DNA from 2 places in the Roseibium sp. AS2 genome. Region 2 is predicted to be linked to the other one. Evidence: riboswitches for the same ligand, from Rfam matches in the RefSeq annotation. Region 2 holds a riboswitch; the other holds the start of a gene.
The links. A riboswitch is a leader RNA that binds a small molecule or an ion and turns the genes downstream of it on or off. The one in region 2 is predicted to bind FMN.
Positions count from the first base shown of each region.

Region 1: it holds a riboswitch for FMN, as region 2 does, so the genes downstream of both, WNZ15_RS08530 (DMT family transporter) here and WNZ15_RS18870 (6,7-dimethyl-8-ribityllumazine synthase) in region 2, are expected to answer to the same signal.

Region 1 covers NZ_JBBMQN010000002.1:740,462-743,861, forward strand. The annotation lists gene WNZ15_RS08520 (glycosyltransferase family 39 protein) at 1-253, shown strand, start outside; gene WNZ15_RS08525 (HAD family hydrolase) at 288-938, shown strand; FMN riboswitch at 989-1,178, shown strand; gene WNZ15_RS08530 (DMT family transporter) at 1,267-2,178, shown strand; gene WNZ15_RS08535 (acylphosphatase) at 2,210-2,497, shown strand; gene WNZ15_RS08540 (NAD-dependent epimerase/dehydratase family protein) at 2,656-3,400, shown strand, end outside.
Region 2 covers NZ_JBBMQN010000006.1:216,381-219,780, forward strand. The annotation lists gene cysG (siroheme synthase CysG) at 1-1,004, shown strand, start outside; FMN riboswitch at 1,044-1,199, shown strand; gene WNZ15_RS18870 (6,7-dimethyl-8-ribityllumazine synthase) at 1,265-1,735, shown strand; gene WNZ15_RS18875 (dimethylsulfonioproprionate lyase family protein) at 1,746-2,354, opposite strand; gene WNZ15_RS18880 (SDR family NAD(P)-dependent oxidoreductase) at 2,419-3,168, opposite strand; gene WNZ15_RS18885 (aminotransferase class III-fold pyridoxal phosphate-dependent enzyme) at 3,357-3,400, shown strand, end outside.

The DNA of each region.
Region 1 (3,400 bases), on a different contig from region 2:
CACCCATCCGGCGAATATCAACCCGGACAGTTCGGTCTACAGGCCCCTGGCCGATGCGGGCTATGTGTCCGGTGACGAAGTCGGCAGGCTGATGGACCTGAAGCCGGCGTTCATTGTCGCAAAAGACATGCCGCCCTGGTATTTTTCGGAAACGACTGGCGCGCGTGTCGGAAGCTGGATTGAAGAGAACTACTCCGTCTACCGGCAGCTTGGTGACCTGGTGATCTATCTCCACAAGGACCATGCCGGATAGGCTCGTAGAAAGATGTTGTTTCGAAAGGTGAATTTTGACCAGCCCAACACTGCTCTTTGATCTCGACGGGACGTTGACCGATCCGTTCGAGGGGATCGTCCGCTCCATCCAGTATGCTCTGGAGAAGATGGGAAGCCTGGTGCCGGCCGCGGAAGATCTGCGCTGGTGCATCGGACCGCCCCTGTGGGACAGCTTCGAGGTTCTCCTTGGAACGGACGAGCGGACCGAGCTCGACCGGGCGGTTGCCTTCTACCGTGAGCGGTACACGGTGACGGGCCTTTTCGAGAATGCGCTGATCGACGGTATCGTGGACTGTCTCGCAGCGCTGCGCGATGCAGGCGCGACGCTTCATGTGTGTACGTCCAAACCGCATGTCTACGCCGGCAAGATCGTGGCGCATTTCGGTCTGTCGCCGTATTTCGGCAAGGTCTACGGCTCCGAGCTGGACGGTACACGGTCGGCGAAGGCGGAGCTGATCGGCCATATCCTGCGGCAGGAGGGAATCAGGCCGTCGGAATCGGTCATGATCGGCGATCGCAAGCATGATCTCATCGGCGCCAATGCCAATGACGTCGCCGGAGTCGGGGTCCTTTGGGGTTATGGCAGCCGGGAGGAACTGGAGGCGGAAAGACCGATATTGATCGCTGAAAGGCCCGAGCAGATTTCAGCGATACTGAAAATTTAGGCCTGTCAGCGTTGCAAAGGCGCCGGCCAACGCGTAAACAGCGCTGAGGGAACAGTTCTCGGGGCGGGGTGAAACTCCCCACCGGCGGTATCAGGGAGACCTGGAGCCCGCGAGCGCCTGGCGGCAGCACCTATCTATGCGCTGTCAGGGTCAGCAGATCCGGTGAGAGGCCGGAGCCGACGGTTGGTGTGATTTCGACACTCGGGATCCACCTGAAAGTCCGGATGAGAGAGAACTTGGCCGCAAGCCCCAGCCGGGGCGGTGCGGGCGCGTGTCTGTTGAGACTGTTCTGATGGACTATGGAACGGATCACACAGAAGGGCATGCCATGCCGGACAGTTCCCGGAAATCACTTCTTGCCGCGCTGGCCATGGTCGGGGCGGGGGCCTGTTTCGCACTGGTCAACGGCGCCCTCCAGGGCGCGACAATGCAACTTGGCGTCCCGTCGACATCGGCCGCCTTCTGGCAATATGCGCTGGGCCTGCTGGTGGCCTTGCCCTTCGTCCTGCGGCGCGGGCCGGGAGCGTTGAAGACGCGGCAACCCGGATGGCATCTCCTGCGCGCCGGTTTCGCCGTGATCGGCATCCAGCTCTGGGTCGCGGGTCTGGCCCAAGTCGAGATCTGGCAGGCGATCGCATTGGTGATGACGTCGCCGTTCTTCGTCATCCTCGGCGCCAAGCTGTTTTTCGGCGAGCGGGTCGGCGTGGTCCGCTGGCTGGCGACGCTTGCCGGCTTTTCGGGCGGAATGATCATTCTGGAACCCTGGACGGACAGTTTCAGCCTGGCGGCCCTTCTGCCCGTCGGAGCGGCGGCGTTCTGGGCGGGGACCTCGCTGGTCACCAAGAAGCTCACCCGGACCGAGCATGCCGATACCATCACGGTCTACCTGCTGCTTCTGCTGACACCGGTCAACGCTCTGCTGGCGCTGGGCGAGGGCGGCATCGTGCCCTCCGGCGCGGCTCTCTGGCTCCTGGTCGGCGCCGGCGTCCTGACGGTGCTTGCCAACTACCTGTTGACGCTCGCCTACCAGAAGGCGGATGCCACCTTCGTGCAGCCCTTCGACCATCTGAAGCTGCCGCTCAACATCGCCGTCGGGTTCTTCGTCTTCGGATTCGCCCCGGCCGGCGCCTTCTGGCCGGGCGCGCTGGTGATCGTCGGCGCGTCGCTGCTGGTGATGCTGGACGAACAGAAGCGCATGGCGCGGGCAAACGCCCTAGCCACCCGGTCCGAAGCGCACTAATCTTTGCCGCAGCGGCTGACAGGAGTGCTTCATGACGGCGGACACATTGACCGTTCACGTACTGATAGAGGGCCGGGTGCAGGGTGTCGGCTACAGGGCCTGGTGCGCGGACCAGGCGGTGGCGCGCGCGCTTTCCGGCTGGGTCCGGAACCATGCGTCCGGCGCCGTCGAAGCCGTCTTTTCGGGGCCGTCGGACACGGTGGTGGACATGCTGGATGTGCTCTGGCAGGGACCGTCCCTGGCCCGCGTAAGCCTTGTCAGGGATCTGGAGCCGGTCGATCCCGTCGACAGCGGCTTCGAGATTTGCGCAACAGTCTGACCAACCTGCCGAAATGCCCGTGACCATTCGCCTCTTCCTGTATCAATTTCGAAGTTCGATGTTGAGTTGTCACGGAAATATCGCAATGATCTGATCTCTCAAATGGAGCAATCGGAGCGGTCCGCTCGCTCCGCCGGAATAACCCAGGGAGATTTTCTGTGAAGATTGCGATACTTGGCGGTGACGGTTTTGTCGGCTGGCCCACATCCTTGCACCTGTCCGATCAGGGACATGAAGTCCATATCGTCGACAATCTGAGCCGGCGGTGGATCGACGCCGAACTCGGCGTGCAGTCTCTTACGCCCATGGACTCCATCCAGGAACGCACCCGCATCTGGAAACAGGAAACCGGCAACACGATTCGTTTCCAGCTGATTGACATCGCCAGGGACTACGAGGTCTTCAAGGCGTGGCTGGGAGAAACCCGGCCGGACGCGATCATCCATTTTGCGGAACAGCGCGCAGCTCCCTATTCGATGAAATCGGACCACCACAAGAACTACACAGTCAACAACAACGTCAGCGCCACACACCATCTGCTCAACGCGATGGTGGAGCTGGACCTCGATGCCCATCTCGTGCACCTCGGCACCATGGGCGTCTATGGCTATTCCAGCGTCGGCGCGGCGATCCCGGAAGGGTATCTGTCCGTCGACGTGGAGACGCTCAGCGGGGACAAGGCCAGCCAGGACATTCTCTATCCTGCCAATCCGGGCTCGATCTATCACATGACCAAATGCCTGGATCAGCTCCTGTTCCAGTTCTACGCCAAGAATGACGGGCTGCGGATTACCGATCTGCATCAGGGCATCGTCTGGGGCACGCATACGCAGCAGACCCAGCGCCACAAGCAGCTCATCAACCGGTTCGACTACGATGGCGATTACGGCACCGTGCTGAACC
Region 2 (3,400 bases):
GCCGCATCGAAACGCTTCTGCCGGCGAGCCTGCAGGACTGGGCGAAGCTCGCGGGCAGGGTCCGTCAACGGGTCATGACCAGCCTTTCCGCAGGTCTTGAGCGGCGCAGGTTCTGGGAAAGCTTCACCGACCTGGCCTTTTCCGGCCAGGCGGCGCCAGAGGAAGACCGGGCCAGGGACCTGCTGCCGCGGATCGAAGCCGGTTCCGGCTCGGCGGGAGGACGGGTGACGCTTGTCGGCGCCGGCCCCGGGGATGCGGAATACCTGACATTGAAGGCCGTCAGGGCCTTGCAGGGCGCCGATGTGATCCTGTTCGACGATCTTGTCGACGACGCGGTCCTGGAACTGGCCCGCAGGGAGGCCAAACGCATGCTCGTTGGCAAGCGTGGCGGCCGGGAAAGCTGCCGGCAGGAAGACATCAACGACCTGATGGTTTCGCTTGCGCGCCGGGGCAAGAATGTTGTCAGGCTCAAGTCCGGCGATCCGATGATCTTCGGCCGCGCGGGCGAGGAGCTGGAAAGGCTTCGCCAGGAAGGCATCCCGGCCTCGGTCGTCCCCGGCATCACCGCAGCCTCGGCCATGGCGGCCGCGCTCGGCATTTCGCTCACCCACCGGGATCACGCCCAGAGCGTGCGGTTTGTCACGGGCCACTCCAGAAACGGAGATCTGCCGGACACGGTCGACTGGAAGGGCCTGACGGACCCGGCGACGACAACCGTCTTCTACATGGCCGGCCGCATGGCCGCGCGCATCAGTGAGCGGCTGATCCGGGAAGGCCGCCATCCGGACACTCCCGTGCGTGTCATGACCAACATATCGCGATCCGATGCGGCGTCCTGGGCCGGGCCCCTGGCGGGTCTGGGCGAGGGCGTGGACGGACTGCGAACGGCGGGCCCCGTTCTCATCGCCGTTGGGGAGGTGTTGGCGGAACGGTCCATGGCGGCCGCCGAGGGGGCGTGTGATTCGGGAACGTCCGATGACCAGCCGGCCACTGCGTTCGGGTGACGCCGCCGTTGACATTTCGGGACCATGCGACTAGCTGCAATGTGTTCTCAGGGCGGGGTGAAAGTCCCCACCGGCGGTGATAGCCCGCGAGCGCCATTCCTTAAAATGGATCGGAAGATCCGGCTTTTGGATGGGTCAGCAGATCCGGTGAAATTCCGGGGCCGACGGTCATAGTCCGGATGGAAGAGAATTGGACAGCTCGGTTTCGGCCGAGGATTGTTCTGCTCTGGGATCTTGTCAGGTAAAAAGGATCCGGAACTGTGACAAAATCCCCCAGATTTGCATTTATCAAGGCCGGTTGGCATGCGGATATCGTCGATCAGGCCCTTGCCGGTTTCAAGGAACGTCTCGCGGAACTCGGCGCCGACGCCGATGTGGCCGTGTTCGATGTGCCCGGTGCCTTCGAAATGCCGTTGCTCGCGCAGAAACTTGCCGAGACCGGAACATATGACGCGATCGCGGCGTGTGCTCTCGTGGTCGACGGCGGCATCTACCGGCACGATTTCGTGGCCCAGGCGGTGGTCGAGGGGCTGATGAACGCCGGCTTGAAAACCGGCGTGCCGATCCTGTCGGTGTCCCTGACCCCGCATCACTTCCAGCCGTCGGTGGACCATCAGGAATTCTATCATGCGCATTTTCTGAAGAAGGGCCGCGAGGCGGCGGAGGCGGCTGTTCAGGTGGCCGGCGTCCATGCGGCCTTGCCGCGGATGCCCACGCGCGCCGTCGCCTGACCGGCTGCGTTCAGCCGGCGCTCACATTGCGGTCGAGCAGAAACCACAAGGCCAGCAGCGGGTCCGCACGTGATCGCATGGTGTGCCGGATCCGCGGCGGATTGTGAAACGTCCCACCGGCGCCCGGTTCCACCCAGTCGTCCTCGCCGTGACGGAACGCACCGTCCGACAGCGCGAGGTAGATTTCCTCCGGCGGATGGCTGTGGTCCGGATAGCGGACATCGGGCGCCATCAGCGACACGCCCAGCCAGACATCCGTGCGCTGCTCAAGACCGTTTGGACCGACGATGATCGCATTGGCATGGCCGTCCGGAAAACTGGCGCTGGCGTTTGTCAGGCCGCCGGCCCGGCGTGTCCAGGTGAGCAGCGGCTCGATTGCCTGAAACCGTGCCAGCAGATGCTGCAGAGCCGGCGCGTCCTGCCGACCGGGATCGGCTGCGCGGGCAAGATGCTCACAAACCGGCAAGCGGCTGCCGGCGGGGTCCGGAAACTGCCCCGGCAACTCCAGGGCCTTGTGTATCAGCCCGAAGGCGGACATCTGGGCAGGATCGCTCAAGGCCCCGCCGAGCACGCCAACGGCAGCGTCCAGAAACGATTGCAGATCGGGAGGGCGGGTCATGTGTCGGGCCTTGTCATGGTTCCCTGCCACTCCACCATTTGCATCCCCGTGCCGCAATGGCGGATCAGCGCTCGCGGGCGATTTGCCAGCCGGCCCAGGACTGGCTGACCGGCATGATTTCCAGGGAGTTGATGTTGAGATGTGCTGGCTGGGTGGCGATCCAGTGCACGGTGTTTGCAATGTCTTCTGGCTGGATCGCGTTGGCGCCGCCGTAGAGCGCGTCATAGCTTTCCTTGTTGCCGCCGGTGCGCACCAGCGTGAATTCGCTTTCGCACAAGCCCGGTTCGATCGAGGTCACCCGGACGCCCTTGCCATGAAGGTCCGAGCGCAATCCGAGTGAAAACTGGCGCAGAAAGGCCTTGGTGCCGGCATAGACATTGCCGCCCGGATAGGGCCAGTTGGCGGCGATGGAGGAAATGTTGACGATCATGCCCTTGCGCTCGATGAGTTTTGGAAGCAGCAGATCGGTGATCGTGACCAGACCGGTGATATTGGTATCGATCATGGTCTTCCAGTCGGACAGCTTCGTGTCCGGAGCCGACGCGGTGCCTAGGGCAAGTCCGGCATTGTTCACCAGAACGTCGATGTCCTGAAACGCTTCCGGCAGGCCGGCAAGAGCGTTTCTGGTTGCCGCCTCGTCCATGATGTCGAAGACCACCGGGCAAAAGGCGCCGCCAAGCTCTTCCCCCAGCTTTTCCAGCCGGTCTGCCCGCCGGCCGGTGCCCACGACCTTCCAGCCGTTTTTGGCAAACAGACGGGCCGTTGCCTGGCCGAAACCCGATGTGGTTCCGGTGATGAGGATTGTGCCGGTCATGGGCCTGCCTTTCTGAGTTTGCCTTCAGCGTTCGTGATGACCGGACCATACGAACATGGCGCGCCGGCACAATGGCCAATCGGGAGGCCGGCGTCCCTGGCCCTTACGAATCAGGGCGCTGGCTCTAAGGACGCGTCACGTCTGGTCCTAGGAGTGATCGGACCGTTTCGATCTTGAGGACCCGCACCATGACCCATATGCCGATCAACATGGACCATCACTGGATGCCGTT